Regions from separate parts of the Arthrobacter sp. Z1-15 genome, predicted to be linked through region 1. Evidence: predicted binding sites of a transcription regulator. Region 1 holds the regulator's gene; each other region holds the start of a gene.
What was found. Region 1 encodes LexA, which represses DNA repair genes until DNA is damaged. Its sites were predicted from a motif close to TCGAACANNTGTTCGA; they were not measured.

Region 1 (4,558 bases):
AGTGAACGCGCCCGTGCCCAGGCTGCGGTGGCCGACGTCGTCATCACCAACCACGCGATGCTGGCCATCGCCGCGTTCGAGGGTCTGGCTGTGCTGCCGGACTATGACGTGGTGGTCATCGACGAGGCCCACGAGCTGCAGGACCGGGTGACCGGCGCCGTCACCGGCCAGCTCTCCGGAACCGTAATTTCCGCCGCTGTCACCGCGGCGCGCAAGCACACCTCCGCCAGCGTCGAAGAACTGGCCCAGGCCGGGCGCGCCTTCGACAAGTCCCTGGAAGGCATTCCGTCCGGGCTGCTGGCCAGCGGGCTGAACGAGGAACAGGAACAGGCGGTGGGCCGCGTCCGCGAGGCCTGCCGGGTGGCCCTGTCCGATTCCAAGCCGGAGCCCGGGGAAACGGCCGACGGCGGGCGCCAGACCGCCAGGTCCCGCCTCATGGCCGTGCTGGGCATCTGTGAGCGGCTCGTTTCCGCCCCCGATGCCGGTGAAGTGATCTGGGCGTCACGGCCCAGCTCCTTCTCGCCGTCGGGCGGCTACTCCCCGCCGGATGAGACCGCTCCGGCCACCCTGAACGTTGCGCCGCTGTCGGTGGCCGGGAGGCTGCGTGAAGGACTCTTTGACGGCCACACGGTGGTTTTGACCTCGGCAACCCTGGCCATCGGTTCCAAGTTCGGTCCGGTGGCCGGCGCGCTAGGGCTCCTGGGCCCCGGGGCACCCTCCTGGACGGGCACCGACGTCGGCAGCCCCTTCGACTATCCGCGCCAGGGCGTGCTGTACGTGGCCAAGGATCTGCCCAAGCCAGAACGGGGCACCTCCGAGGCGCAGCTGGACGAAATCGAGGCGCTGCTGAAAGCATCCAACGGCGGGGCGCTGGGACTGTTTTCTTCACGCCGGGCCGCCGAAGACGCGGCCGACGCAATGCGGACCCGGGTGGATTTTCCGATCCTGTGCCAGGGGGAGTCCTCGATGTCCTCGCTCGTCAAGCAGTTCTCCGAGGAGCCCGACACCTGCCTGTTCGGCACCATGTCGCTCTGGCAGGGCGTTGACGTGCCGGGAACCGCCTGCCGGCTGGTGCTCATTGACCGGATCCCGTTCCCGCGTCCGGACGACCCGCTCATGACGGCCCGCACCCGCGCGGTGGCCAAAGCCGGCGGGAACGGGTTCATGTCGGTGGCTGCGACGCATGCCGCAGTCCGGCTGGCGCAGGGGGCCGGGCGCCTGATCCGCGCCGCCGGAGACCGCGGAGTGGTGGCCATCCTGGACTCCCGGATGGCCACTGCCCGCTACGGCAGCTTCCTGCGGGCCGCTCTGCCGCCGTTCTGGTCCACAACGGACCGTTCCGTGGTCCTGTCGGTGCTGGGCCGCCTGGCCGAGCAGTCTGCGGCGCAGGAGAAGGTTCCCGGAGCCCGGAAGTAGAACAGAAGACAAACAGAAGGGCGGCCGGAAAGAATCCGGCCGCCCTTTTGTGTGCGTCGTCTGGCGTGTGTCGGGCTAGAGGGAGCGCATGACCGATACGACTTTGCCCATGATGACGGCGTGGTCGCCCACGATGGGCTCGTAGCGGGTGTTCTGCGGCAGCAGCCAGGTGTGGCCGTTGCGCTGGCGGAACGTTTTGACCGTGGCCTCGTCGTCCAGCAGGGCGGCTACGATGTCGCCGTTCTCGGCTGTGGGCTGGCGGCGTACCACCACCCAGTCACCGTCGCAGATGGCGGCGTCCACCATGGAATCACCCGAGACCCGGAGCATGAAGAGGTCACCGTGTCCCACGAGCTGGCGCGGCAGCGGCATGATGTCCTCAACCACTTGCTCGGCCAGGATGGGCCCGCCGGCAGCGATCCGGCCGACCAGGGGAACCATGGCAGTGTCCACGGAGGTGGAGAGCTCGGTGACCGTGGCCAGGCCCGCGGAGGCGCCCTCACCCTCGGCGGAGCGGCTGCCTGCACTGCCGGAGCCGCCTCCGGCCGGGAGCGCCGGCTCGGTGCGGCGTGGGCTGTCCGAAGGCTCTCCGTCGGCGCCGGGGGAAGCCGGCTGTCCGTCGCGCAGCATCAGCGGAATGAGGATTTCCATGGCGCGGGGGCGTTTGGGGTCGCGGCGGATGTAGCCGAGCTTCTCCAGCTGCATGAGCTGGTGGGTCACGCTGGACAGACTCGCCAGACCCACGGTGTCCCCGATTTCCCGCATGGTGGGCGGGTACCCGTTGGTGCTCACGGACCGCTGGATCATCTCAAGGACGGTTTTCTGCCGCGGAGTGAGGCCTTTCGCGCGCGCACGGGTGCCGGTCGCAGCTGGCTGATTGGTGCTGTCTTCGGAAGCAGTCCTGCGGGCCACGTGGGGTTCCCTTCGGGTCAGCTGGTCCGGGCGGTGCCGGAGCTGGTCGGGCGGATGTCTGGGCCGGAACGCTGTGCAAGCCGTGCCGGCGGGAATGTCAGAGGCAGCTGATTCAGTGGTCCTGTTCGAACCGTTCCGGGGCCCGCGCCCCGCACCGGCCCGGTGTAAACCGCCGAACCCTCTTCCTCTGGACTCAACGCTAGGCGAGGGGAGCGGCCTTTTCAAACATTTGTTCGAGCGAGTCTCGACTTTATTAGTAGATAGGTGCTAGAAATGAGTTCACAACCTTCGAACATAGTTTCGAAATCTTCACTCCGCACCGCTTTCACTTATTCGAATACAGCTTCGGGTCTGCCGTTGCTGCTCTCGAACCGGAAAGGTATTTCCATGCCAGCCCACGCATTATCCACACTGTCCCGGACCTCTGCCCCCTTCGCCCCGGCTCCGGCCCGGCCCGCAGCCGGGCCGGAAGCTGTTTCGCCCGCCGCAGCCTCCGGAGACCAGGCTCCGGCGGCCCGGCTCCGGCTCACGCGGCGGGGCCGGCTGGTGTTTATCGGCCTGCCGCTGATGCTCACGGCCGCTGCCGCGCTAACCGTGCTGGGCTTCTTCACCGCCCCGGCCGTCGCCTCGAACGGCGGGCCGGACGTCACGCGGACCCTTCAGGTGAGCGTCACTCCCGGTGACTCCCTCTGGGCCCTGGCCGAGGAATTCGCCCCGGAACGCGACCCCCGGGATGTGGTCGCCGACATCATGGAACTGAACAACCTGCCCACCGAGCGGGTGCCGGCCGGAGTGCAGCTGTTCATTCCGGTCCAGTCCTGAATCCCGGGTCCGTTCCAAGCACAACTCAGAACGTAACAACCCGCTGCTGCGACACGGGGATTCTTCCCGCCCCGCCTTGGAGTCTTAAGCTGTAGTGGTGACTGAACAGCTGGAGAGACTGAACCGACTTCCCCTGCGCGATGACCTTCGCGGACTTGCGCCTTACGGTGCTCCGCAGCTTGACGTGCCCATCCTGCTCAACGTCAACGAGAACACGCACGGGTTGCCCGAGCAGGTGCGGAAGGCCATCGCCGCCTCCGTTGACCGGGCCGTGGCAGGCCTGAACCGCTACCCGGACCGCGAGTTCACCGAACTCCGGGAGCGCCTCGCCGCATATCTCGGCCACGGCCTGGGTACGGAAAACATCTGGGCGGGCAACGGCTCAAACGAGGTCCTTCAGCAGATCCTCCAGGCCTTCGGCGGCCCCGGACGGACAGCCATGAGCTTCCCGCCCACCTATTCCATGTATCCGCTGCTGGCCAGCGGCACCGGGACCCGCTACGTCACTGGCCTGCGCAGCGAGGACTTCACCCTCACGGCAGACGCCGCAGCGGATCAGGTCCGCGAGCAGGCTCCGAACATTGTCTTCCTCTGCACGCCCAACAACCCCACCGGCACGGCGCTCTCGCTTGATGTCATCGAAGCCGTCTATGAAGCCGGCGCTGCCTCGCAGGCGATCGTGATCGTGGATGAGGCCTACGCCGAGTTCTTCCACGCCGGAACCCCCAGTGCCCTGCAGCTGCTGCCCGGACGTGAGCGCCTCATCGTGTCCCGGACCATGAGCAAGGCCTTCGCGCTGGCCGGAGCGCGGGTGGGCTATATGGCGGCAGCCCCCGAAGTCACCGACGCGCTGCGCCTGGTGAGGCTGCCGTACCACCTCTCCGCCGTCACGCAGGCCACCGCCAACGCGGCCCTTGAGCACGCCGACGCCCTGCTCGCCAACGTCGAAGCCATCAAGGTCCAGCGGGACCGCATCGTCGCCGAGCTGCTGACCCTCGGCCTGAAGCCGGCGCCCTCGGACGCCAACTTTGTCTTCTTCGGCGGGCTGGAGGATCCGCGCGCAGTATGGGAGGGCCTGCTGGAAGCGGGAGTGCTGGTGCGCGACGTCGGCATCACCGGCCACCTGCGCGTCACCGCCGGCACGGAAGCTGAAACCAGCGCCTTCCTGACCCGGCTGCGCGAGCTGCTGGCTGCCGGCGTCCGCTAACGCCCCCGGGCGCAGCCACTAAACTGTTAGCAGAGACCACCTTCTTTCAAAGGAAAACCATGACCGTGGAGACCACCACCGGCCGCACCGCACGCCTGGAACGGGTGACCAGCGAATCCTCAGTGGTCGTTCAGCTGGATCTGGACGGAACCGGCCAGTCGGATATCAGCACGTCCGTGCCGTTCTACGACCACATGCTGA
Region 2 (4,558 bases), 1.8 Mb from region 1:
CCCCAGCCAGATCGAAGAAATCGCCCTCCGGATTCCTGCCCTGAGCCCGCACTTCCAGTTGGAAATCACCCGGCCGGACCGGATGGACGAGCTGACGGTCAAGATTGAACGCCGGGAAAACTCCAGTTCCGACGACTGCAGCAGCGCTGCTGCCGAGCTCAAGTCCCAGATCAAGATCCATATCGGGTCCTCCTGCACGGTCCATGTAGCCGAACCGGGGACCCTGGCGCGCTCCAGCGGCAAGCTGCGCCGGATCTATGACCTGCGCAGCAAGGACGCCGGACTCGTCCAAAGCTGACCGGCCATCCGAACGTTCATGAGAAAATAGGATCCATGCCTTCCACTCCAGCCACAGCTGCCGGCCCGGCCGCCGCCGGGAACCGCCGCGGCCGTCCCGGATACGATCAGCAGTCGATCCTGACCATCGCCGTCGACGTGTTCAACAAACACGGCTATGAGGCCACCTCCATGGGCATTCTGGCGGAAAACCTGGGCATTACGAAGTCCGCGATTTACCACCACGTCCCGTCCAAGGGCGATCTGCTGCGGCTGGCCCTGGACAATGCGCTGGGCGGACTGGAGGCCGTGCTCGATGATGCTCGTGCCTCCAACGGTCCGGCGGACGAGCAGCTGGAGTTCGTGCTGCGCGGCACCATCAAGGTCCTTACCGAACGGCTGCCGTTTGTGACGCTCCTGCTGCGGCTGCGGGGCAATACGGAGATCGAACGCGACGCGCTGGCCCGGCGCCGGGAGTTCGACCACCGCGTCGCGAAGCTCGTGGACGCTGCCCGGAGCGAGGGATCGCTGCGCAGCGACATCGACCCGCGCACCACCACGCGGCTGCTGTTCGGCACGATCAACTCCATAGTGGAGTGGTACAAGCCGGGCGGCCCGATTTCGCCGGACCAGCTGGCCGACGACATCATCTCCATGGTTTTCCACGGACTGCACCGCAGCTAGCTGATTTCCTCCGCCGACCGCATTTCCACTGGCATCCCTCCCCGGCTGCCTTAGAACGGCGGCGGGTCATCCCCGTAGTCATCCGCGCTGCTGCCTGCCCGCGTGTCCGTGGCCGTGACCGTCCGGGAATCTACGTGGGGCACGGTCCGGGAATCTGCACGGACAGCCGCGGCGGACCGGTCCCCAGCACCGTCCGGGCCGGTTCCCTGCATGACCGGAGCAAGAGCCAGGTGCGGTTCGGTACGGTAAGTTCGTCCTCCCGGCGATGTCCACTCAATGACCCCGGCCGCCGGCTGGCAGGCCTTCCAAAACCCCTTGGTTTTGAACATGTGGTGCCTCCGGCACAAATGCTCGAGGTTGTCATGATCCGTGGCCCCGCCCTGCACCCACGGCTTGGTGTGATCGATCTCGGAAATCACCGCATTCGTCCGGCACCCCGGGAACCGGCAGGTCCCGTCCCGGGCCCGCAGCCACCGTTGAAGTCCGGCCCGGACTTTCCTTCGGCGTCCCACCCGCACGATTTCCTCAGTGTCCGGATCCCGCTCCACCGGCGTCCATTTCCCTGCCTCCCGGGCCATCCGGCGGGCGGCTTCCGGACTGATCGGCCCGTAACCATGCAACTCCGCCGGCTGATCGTCCGCGCCGAAGAGGGTTTCAGCGCTGATCAGCACCAGAATCTCCGCCCTAGCCCCAGCCCTGGCCCTGGCCCTGGCCCTGGCCCGGGCCCGGGCATCGGTGCTGGCATCACTGCCACAACCGGCGCCGGTGCCAATGCCGGCGGCGGTGCCGGATGCACCCGCGCCGGCGTCCTGCCCGGTGCTGAACGGGTCCCCCGCGGTGCCAGAACGGCCACCGGGGCGAACACCGGATAAGTCCGCGCCCGCCGATCCCTGCCCACCACAGGGGTGACCGCCGCCGGACATAAGCAGGTCCTGAAGGATGTCCGCCCGCAACTCATCCACCCTGCGGGGATCACCATCAGCCTGCTCACCCCGGGCAGCCCTGCTCAGCTGAGTGAAGATCGACTGCGCGTTCTCCGCCGGCAGGAACGCCGAGAGCCAGGACATTCCATCCGCCGCAGGCTCCAGACACACCTTGCGCTTCTCCAACGCACTCAGCTGGCGCTGGACAATGCCCTGCGGATACTGGTTTTCCCGCAACCGCCGCGCCCGCACCCGGAACTGAGCCGCAGTCTGACCCGCTGCAGCCTCCAGCAACTTTGCCTCGAACCCCGGAAGCCCCACAGCTTCGATGTCCTGGCACTGATCCAACACCGTCTGAGCATGACCGTAACTGATCCCGCCCTGCTCCAGATTGCCCAGAGTCACGGCATGAACGCCGCAGAGACTGCCCGCCTCAGACATCAACCGCTGCCCGGTACTCTGCGGCACGCAAAGGATCGCTGCTGCCTCCGACGCCGCAAGACTGAACGCCATACCCGGATCAGGCTTTCCGGACGGGAAATGCATCTCGTCCCGGTAAATACTCTCCATCCGGTGCAGGACCTTAGCCTGCTGCGCCTGCGCCCACCGCATCAGATGATCCAGGCGGGAGAGCACAGCACCGGCAGTCTGCTCATCCAGCGCATCCGCGCCCTGCAGAACCAGAGAACCGGATAACCCGTGTTGGCAGGCACTCCCGGCCGCATCACCGGAAACAACAGTGTCGTCGGAAGCAGTAGTGGTGGCGCTGGCGCTGAAAGCAGTGTCGCCGGAAGCCGGGGGCGAATCGGAACGACCCGGAGCAGCAGCCAAAGAGGTAGCAGAAGAGGAGGCACCGACAGCAGCTGATACGGCGTGGAAAACCGAGTAACCGGGCGGTGCAGCGGCCTCCCCGCCGGCGGTGGGGCCGACGCCGAGGGCGGTGCCGGCAGCCTGCTCGCCGAACCGCTCGGAACCGGGAAAAGTCCTGTGCTGATCCATGCCTTCAGGCTTTCACCTGCCTCTGACATTTCCGCCGCCAAAAGAGCCCCCAACAGCCCAAAACAGGCCCTATTTCGGCACCCCAAATACCCGACTTTTTTGGCCGACTACCTGCTTGAGTTTCGAACGGGCCATACGGGCGGGTCAGTGGGGAAACGGCGGGAAATGACCCGCGGCCGGACCCCCAAGGGCCCGGCCGCGGTTCAGCAGCGTTTCAGCAAAGGGTCAGCCGTGATTCACCGCGATCCCCGCGGTCAGTCGCGACTCAGCGACTCAGCGCCCAGCGACCAGCGACCAGCGACCAGCGACCAGCGACCAGCGACCAGCGACCAGCGACCAGCGACCAGCGACCAAATGCTAGCTGCGCTTCTTTTCGACGAGGGTCAGAACGTCGTAGGTCGCGACAATCTCGTCATTCTGGTTGGTCAGCAGCGCGTCCCAGGCCACCTCGCCGTACTCGTCGGTCTCGCGCGGAGTGATCTTCTTGGCGGTAAGAGTGACCCGGATGGAATCGCCCGCCGCAACGGGTGTGATGAAGCGCAGGTTTTCCAGTCCGTAGTTGGCCAGCACCGGTCCCGGAGCAGGTTCCACAAACAGTCCGGCAGCCCAGGACAGCAGCAGGTAGCCGTGGGCCACGATGCCGGGGAAGAACGGATTGGCTTCAGCCGCTTCCTGGTTGGTGTGCGCGTAGAAGGTATCGCCGGTGCTGTTGGCGAAGGCAGTGATGTCTTCCAAGCTGACCTCACGCAGGTCCGAGCGGACAGCGTCGCCAATTTTCAGTTCCGAAAGGTCCTTGCGGAACGGGTGGGTGCCGTCGAAGTTGCGGTCCGCACCGGTATGCCAGATCCCGGTCAGGGCGGTGAGCATGTTCGGAGAGCCCTGAACCGCGGTGCGCTGCATGTGGTGAAGCACGGAACGCATGCCGCCGAGCTCTTCACCGCCGCCGGCACGTCCGGGTCCGCCGTGAACCAGATGCGGGACCGGAGAACCGTGACCGGTGGAGGTGCGGGCGTCTTCCCGGTTCAGGATGAGCACGCGTCCGTGATGGGCGGCAATGCCCAGGGTCAGTTCACGTGCGATGGCCGGATCGTTGGTGCAGACCGTGGCTACCAGCGACCCGCTGCCCAGGGCAGCCAGGCGCACGGCGTCCGCGGCGTCGTCGTACCCGATCACCGAAGCCACCGGACCGAAAGCTTCCACCGAGTGCAGTGCCTCCGCACTGTTGTCCGGCCAGGTCAGCAGGATCGGAGCCAGGAACGCGCCGTCGGCCGCAACCCCGCGGCTTCCGTCCGCGAGGACAACTTCCGGAGCATCCAGCGAGCCGTAGGCAAGGGTGGCACCTGCGTCCAGCAGGGTCTGGACCGAGGAGCGCACACCTTCGAGCTGTTCGGTGGAGGCCAGGGCACCCATGGTGACGCCCTCGGCGCGGGGGTCACCCAGGACCACGCGCTCGTCGATGCGCTGGCCCGCTGCGGCGACGACGTCGTCCACCAGGGCCGCCGGCACAATGGCACGGCGGATGCTGGTGCACTTTTGGCCCGCTTTGACGGTGATTTCCGTGACGAGGGACTTCACGAAGGCATCAAATTCCGGTGTTCCGGGGACGGCGTCGGGTCCCAGAATGGCTGCGTTCAGGGAGTCGGTTTCGCAGGTGAAGCGGACTCCGCCCTCTGCCA
Region 3 (4,558 bases), 960 kb from region 1:
TGTGCCCACCACCAAGTCAGCGTCGTTCAGTTCGATGCCGTGCTCCAGCAGGGCAGCCAGAACACCCATCTCCCAGGCAATTCCCGCCACTCCCCCGCCACCAAGAACCACCGCGCGTGTTTCATGCTTATTAGTCATGCGGGCAGTCTAGACGTGCGCCCCGTGATGCTTGCCACAACTTTTCCGTGTCACGGTGCCGGGGTATTCAATGGAGACATGGCATTGCGTGTATTGATGGTTGGCCGGAAACACGAAGACTGGGTTGTGGACGGTATCCGCCGCTACGAAAAAAGGCTGAAGAAGCCTTTTGACCTCACCTGGGTCTCCATTCCCCATTCTGCGCGCGAGGGCGACGCCGCACGCAAGGAGGAATCGGAGCGCCTGTTGTCCAAGCTTGGCAACGACTACGTCATCCTGCTCGATGAGCGGGGCAAGGCCATCACCTCTCCGGCTCTGGCGAAGACGCTGCAGAAGCCCCTCGACAATTCCCGCAATGTCACGCTGATTATCGGTGGAGCGTACGGAGTGGATGAAAGCGTTCATGCCCGCGCGGATTTCATCTGGTCCCTGTCACCTCTGGTTTTCCCGCATCAGCTCGTTCGCCTCATCCTCGCCGAGCAGGTGTACCGCGCGCAGGAGATCGCCGGCGGCCGTCCGTACCACCACGAATAGCTGATGGTTTCCCTCCAGGGCCCTGCATACCCCTCCCGGTACAGTGGAATCGCCCCCAAACACCACCGCGCGGCGAAGTTCCGCCGTCGCTCTTCGCCCTGCGCGCCCCGCGCTCTGAAAAGGTTCTCCATGCGTTCGCTTGTTCTTCGTTCCCTGACGTCCGCGGGAGCAGCAGCCGTTCTCATGGCTGTCGGCATGGGTGCTGCCTCTGCCCATGTGCATGTTCACCCGGATTCCACGGAGGCAGGAGAGTCAACGCTCCTCACCTTTGAGACCTCCCACGGCTGCTCGGGTTCGCCGACGACGGCGGTCACGGTCACTCTGCCGGAACAGATCACCGATGCCACTCCCACCGCCCACCCCGGCTGGACGATCAGCAAAGTTACCGAGGAATTCGCAGAACCGCGGGTGCTGGAGAACGGAACGAGCATTGCGTCGCGGACGAGCCAGGTGGTTTTTACGGCTGCTGAACCGCTGCCCGACGGCGTCCGGGACACCTTCCAGCTCAGCGTGCGGCTCCCCGATGCAGCAGGAGAGACTTTGGCATTCCCCGTTCTCCAGTCCTGTTCCGAGGGTGAAACCGACTGGGCACAGCTCCCGGCGGAGGGCCAGTCGGATGCCGATCTTGAGTCTCCGGCCCCGGCATTCACCGTCTCGGAAGGTTCCGGAGACTCGGATGCTTCCCATGACGGAGAGTCCCACGACGATGCGGGAGATAGGGAAGACGGCACCGGAGACAGCGAAGACGGCCAGGACCGCAACGATGCCGTGGACGAGGATGACATTGAGGCCGCCGCAGTTGCCGGTTACGCGGGTCTGGGTGCCGGCGTCCTCGGACTGGTCCTGGGAGCCACAGCACTGTACCGGACGCGGAAACCGTAACGGTTGCGGCGTCATTTACGGTGCCTCCGGCGCTTCGTAATTGACGCTCCCCCTCCCTGAGGACAGGGTAAGGCTATGAATATGCGGTTGTGGAAGTCTTCGTCAGTATCAGCTGTGGCCATTGGTGCCGTTTTAGCCCTCGCCGGTTGCGGATCGGGCGGAGGGGAGGCAGCGTCGTCCGAGTCGCCGTCGTCGTCGTCGTCCAGCGTCTCTCCGAGTGCGAGCGCACCGGCCAGCCCCGCAGCTTCTGATCCCGGGACGGCGGTGCCGACGCCGGTGCCGACGCAGACTGCCGCACCTCCGGTTCCACCAGCCGGGGCCGCTTCCTGTTCAGCCGCCGATCTCGCCGGGTCAGTTGAGGAAAACGTTGGCGGCGGTGCTGCCGGCAGCGTCTATCGGACTCTGGTCCTCACCAACGTTTCAGCGGCGCCCTGCGCCGCAGCACAGGGCTATCCGGGCGTTTCCTATATCAATGCCGCCGGCCAGCCGCTGGGAGCAGCCGCTGTCCGCTCAGGCGGACCGGTCACCGGGGAACCGCTTCTTCTGGAACCGAACCAATCCGTGGTTTCTGAGCTGAAGGAAACGCGTGCGGAAAACTACGGCGAAGATTGTGTTTCCGAACAGGCAACCCAGCTGGTCGTGTATCCGCCGGACGACCTTGAGTCGCTGAACATCGACCACCAGATTCTTGCCTGCGCCAACCCGAACGTTGAACTGCTCAGCGTCGGCCCCGTCCAGAAGCGGTAAGTTCTGCGGGCGAGGCATTCGCAGTGCTCCTCCACAGGACCCTTTGTCTCGGCTGCCCCAAGGAATTGTCCACATAGAAAAGTTCTTCCAGCCATGGTCGCCTGTTTCCTGAAGAATTGATTCATGCAGACAGCGGCTGAAATGAAGGATCCCGACTTTTCGGGAGTGCTTACCTTCCTGGCGTCCGTGGGAGAAGCGTCCGAGAGAGTCCAGCACCTGAGCCGTCACGCCGTGCAAGCCAGCGCAATGATGGCCCCGGGAGAAGCAGCGGTCCTCGCGGCGGACATCGAAGCCATTTCACGGCGGGTGGAATACCTCCAGGTAGTCTGCGCCGGGGCCCTGGAGAGGCACCGGGTTATCGACAGCTTCGGCACGGGAGGTTCAACAGGAGACGTCCTCGGTGCCGACGGTTCCGATGCAGGAGTTACCGGTGTGGCCAGTTCCGGTTCGGAAAGCCAAGCGTCGTCTGCACACTCTGCCGATCTATCCGGATGGAACAATACGTGGGGACAATCAGAGCCGTCCTGCGAGCCGGGGAATAGTGAAAAAGTCCGTGCTGAATTCCGGACCACGGCAGATTACATGCGCTGCCGTCTCCGGATCAGCCGCGCCGAAGCGCAGCGGCGTCTTCGGCTGGCCGCATACCTGGTGCCCTCCAGCAGCACCAGCGGACAGATTCTCCCGCCCGATCTGCCGGTCCTCGCGGACGCTTCCGCAAGCGGACTGGTGTCCTCCGCAGCAGCAGCTATTGTCGCCAATGCCGTTGATGAGATCCGGCACCGTACGGATGCCGCGACGGGTTCAACCGTTGAGGCTGATCTCGCTTCCCTTGCTGTCCGTCAGGACACGGACTTCCTCGTCAGAGCAGCCCGCCGATGGGTGCTGCTGGTTGACCAGGACGGAGCGGAGCCAACGGTTGAGGAGCTGCGCCGCTTTCAGGGAGTGTTTCCCGGCCGAAAAAAGAACGGCCTCAATCATCTGAGCATCTATTGCACCGATGACCAGCACGAGACACTGCTGACGGTGATGAACGCAGCTGCAGGGCCTCGGATACAGCAAGCGCCCGCACCGGGGCGGGACGGCGAGGGACCGGCCCACAGCGGCGAAGGCGGCGATGTCATGGCTGCTGAAGGAAGGGTCACCAACAGTCCGGCTGGTGTCGAGGGCAGAGACGGCACACCAGCTAATCCCGACACCTTCTCCCGTTTAGATGTCCGCACACGGCCCCAGCGGCTGCTCGGCGGACTCGTTGATGCAGCGAAAACCGCCCTCGCGACAGGCGGCGTCCCTGCTTCAGGCGGTCTCCGTCCGCAGGTGCTGGTGACGATCGATTCGGCATCTCTGCTGCAGACCTTCGATTACGGCTCCCTCCTCAAGCCGATGGACGGCCCGGAGCCGCAGCCGAAGGCCCCTGCAGGACCGGAAAACACACCGGTATCCGGATCCGCAGCAGGGCCCGGGCAGACAGCAGGGCCCGGGCACACAGCAGGGCCCGGGCATACAGCGGGATACGGGCACACAGCAGGGCCCGGGCACACAGCGGGATACGGGCACACAGCAGAGCATGGAAACGCAGTCAGACCCGGAAACTTTGCCTTCTCCGGTCCTGTTAGCGCGGCAACAGTTCGCAGGCTCGCCTGTGACGCCGAACTGTTGCCCGTCGTACTCTCCGGTGAGGGCAGAATTCTGGACATAGGCCGTGCCCAACGAATATTCCCGCCGCATCTTCGCAAAGCCCTCCATGCCCGAGACGGCGGCTGTGCTTTTCCCGGGTGCACGATTCCAGGACCTTGGACTGAAGCCCACCACATTCGGCACTGGAACCACGGCGGACCGACCTCTACGGACAACGGAGTACTGCTCTGTTCGCATCACCACCACGAAGTACATAAGGAAAACTGGCACATCGATGTGAGGTCAGGCGTGCCGTGGTTTGTTCCGCCGGCATATGTGGATCCCGATCGAAATCCGCTACGGAACACCTTCTTCCGTGCCGGTCTGAGCTCTGGATACTCCGGTCAGGCATCCGCAACGATCCGGGTGTCGTGAACGGATCTGCAGTCCCGGATTCGGCCTCCAGCCAAACCGCCCCTTCAAGGGTCAAAAGTGTCAGGGCAGTGCGGAAGAATAGGTCGCATGACATCGGGAGCTTCGGTGCTGCAGAAGTTCACCCCCGCCACCAGAGAGTGGTTCGAGGGTGCCTTTGATGCGCCAACACCTGCTCAAACCGGAGCATGGGAAGCCATCTCTGAAGGAT

Region 2: a site for LexA is predicted at 2,986-3,001, ahead of M1D40_RS15600 (HNH endonuclease signature motif containing protein). Genes of this name have one in related genera too.
Region 3: a site for LexA is predicted at 2,376-2,391, ahead of M1D40_RS01520 (HNH endonuclease signature motif containing protein). Genes of this name have one in related genera too.

What each region holds. Positions count from the first base shown of each region.
Region 1 is NZ_CP096454.1:1,270,874-1,275,431, forward strand. It holds gene M1D40_RS05840 (ATP-dependent DNA helicase) at 1-1,416, shown strand, start outside; gene lexA (transcriptional repressor LexA) at 1,492-2,328, opposite strand; gene M1D40_RS05850 (LysM peptidoglycan-binding domain-containing protein) at 2,716-3,150, shown strand; gene M1D40_RS05855 (histidinol-phosphate transaminase) at 3,248-4,357, shown strand; gene hisB (imidazoleglycerol-phosphate dehydratase HisB) at 4,417-4,558, shown strand, end outside.
Region 2 is NZ_CP096454.1:3,366,690-3,371,247, forward strand. It holds gene paaK (phenylacetate--CoA ligase PaaK) at 1-298, shown strand, start outside; gene M1D40_RS15595 (TetR/AcrR family transcriptional regulator) at 334-960, shown strand; gene M1D40_RS15600 (HNH endonuclease signature motif containing protein) at 1,011-2,882, opposite strand; gene paaZ (phenylacetic acid degradation bifunctional protein PaaZ) at 3,240-4,558, opposite strand, start outside.
Region 3 is NZ_CP096454.1:307,493-312,050, reverse strand. It holds gene M1D40_RS01540 (patatin-like phospholipase family protein) at 1-138, opposite strand, end outside; gene M1D40_RS01535 (23S rRNA (pseudouridine(1915)-N(3))-methyltransferase RlmH) at 217-672, shown strand; gene M1D40_RS01530 (YcnI family copper-binding membrane protein) at 802-1,554, shown strand; gene M1D40_RS01525 (DUF4232 domain-containing protein) at 1,636-2,301, shown strand; gene M1D40_RS01520 (HNH endonuclease signature motif containing protein) at 2,425-4,350, shown strand; gene M1D40_RS01515 (DNA glycosylase AlkZ-like family protein) at 4,438-4,558, shown strand, end outside.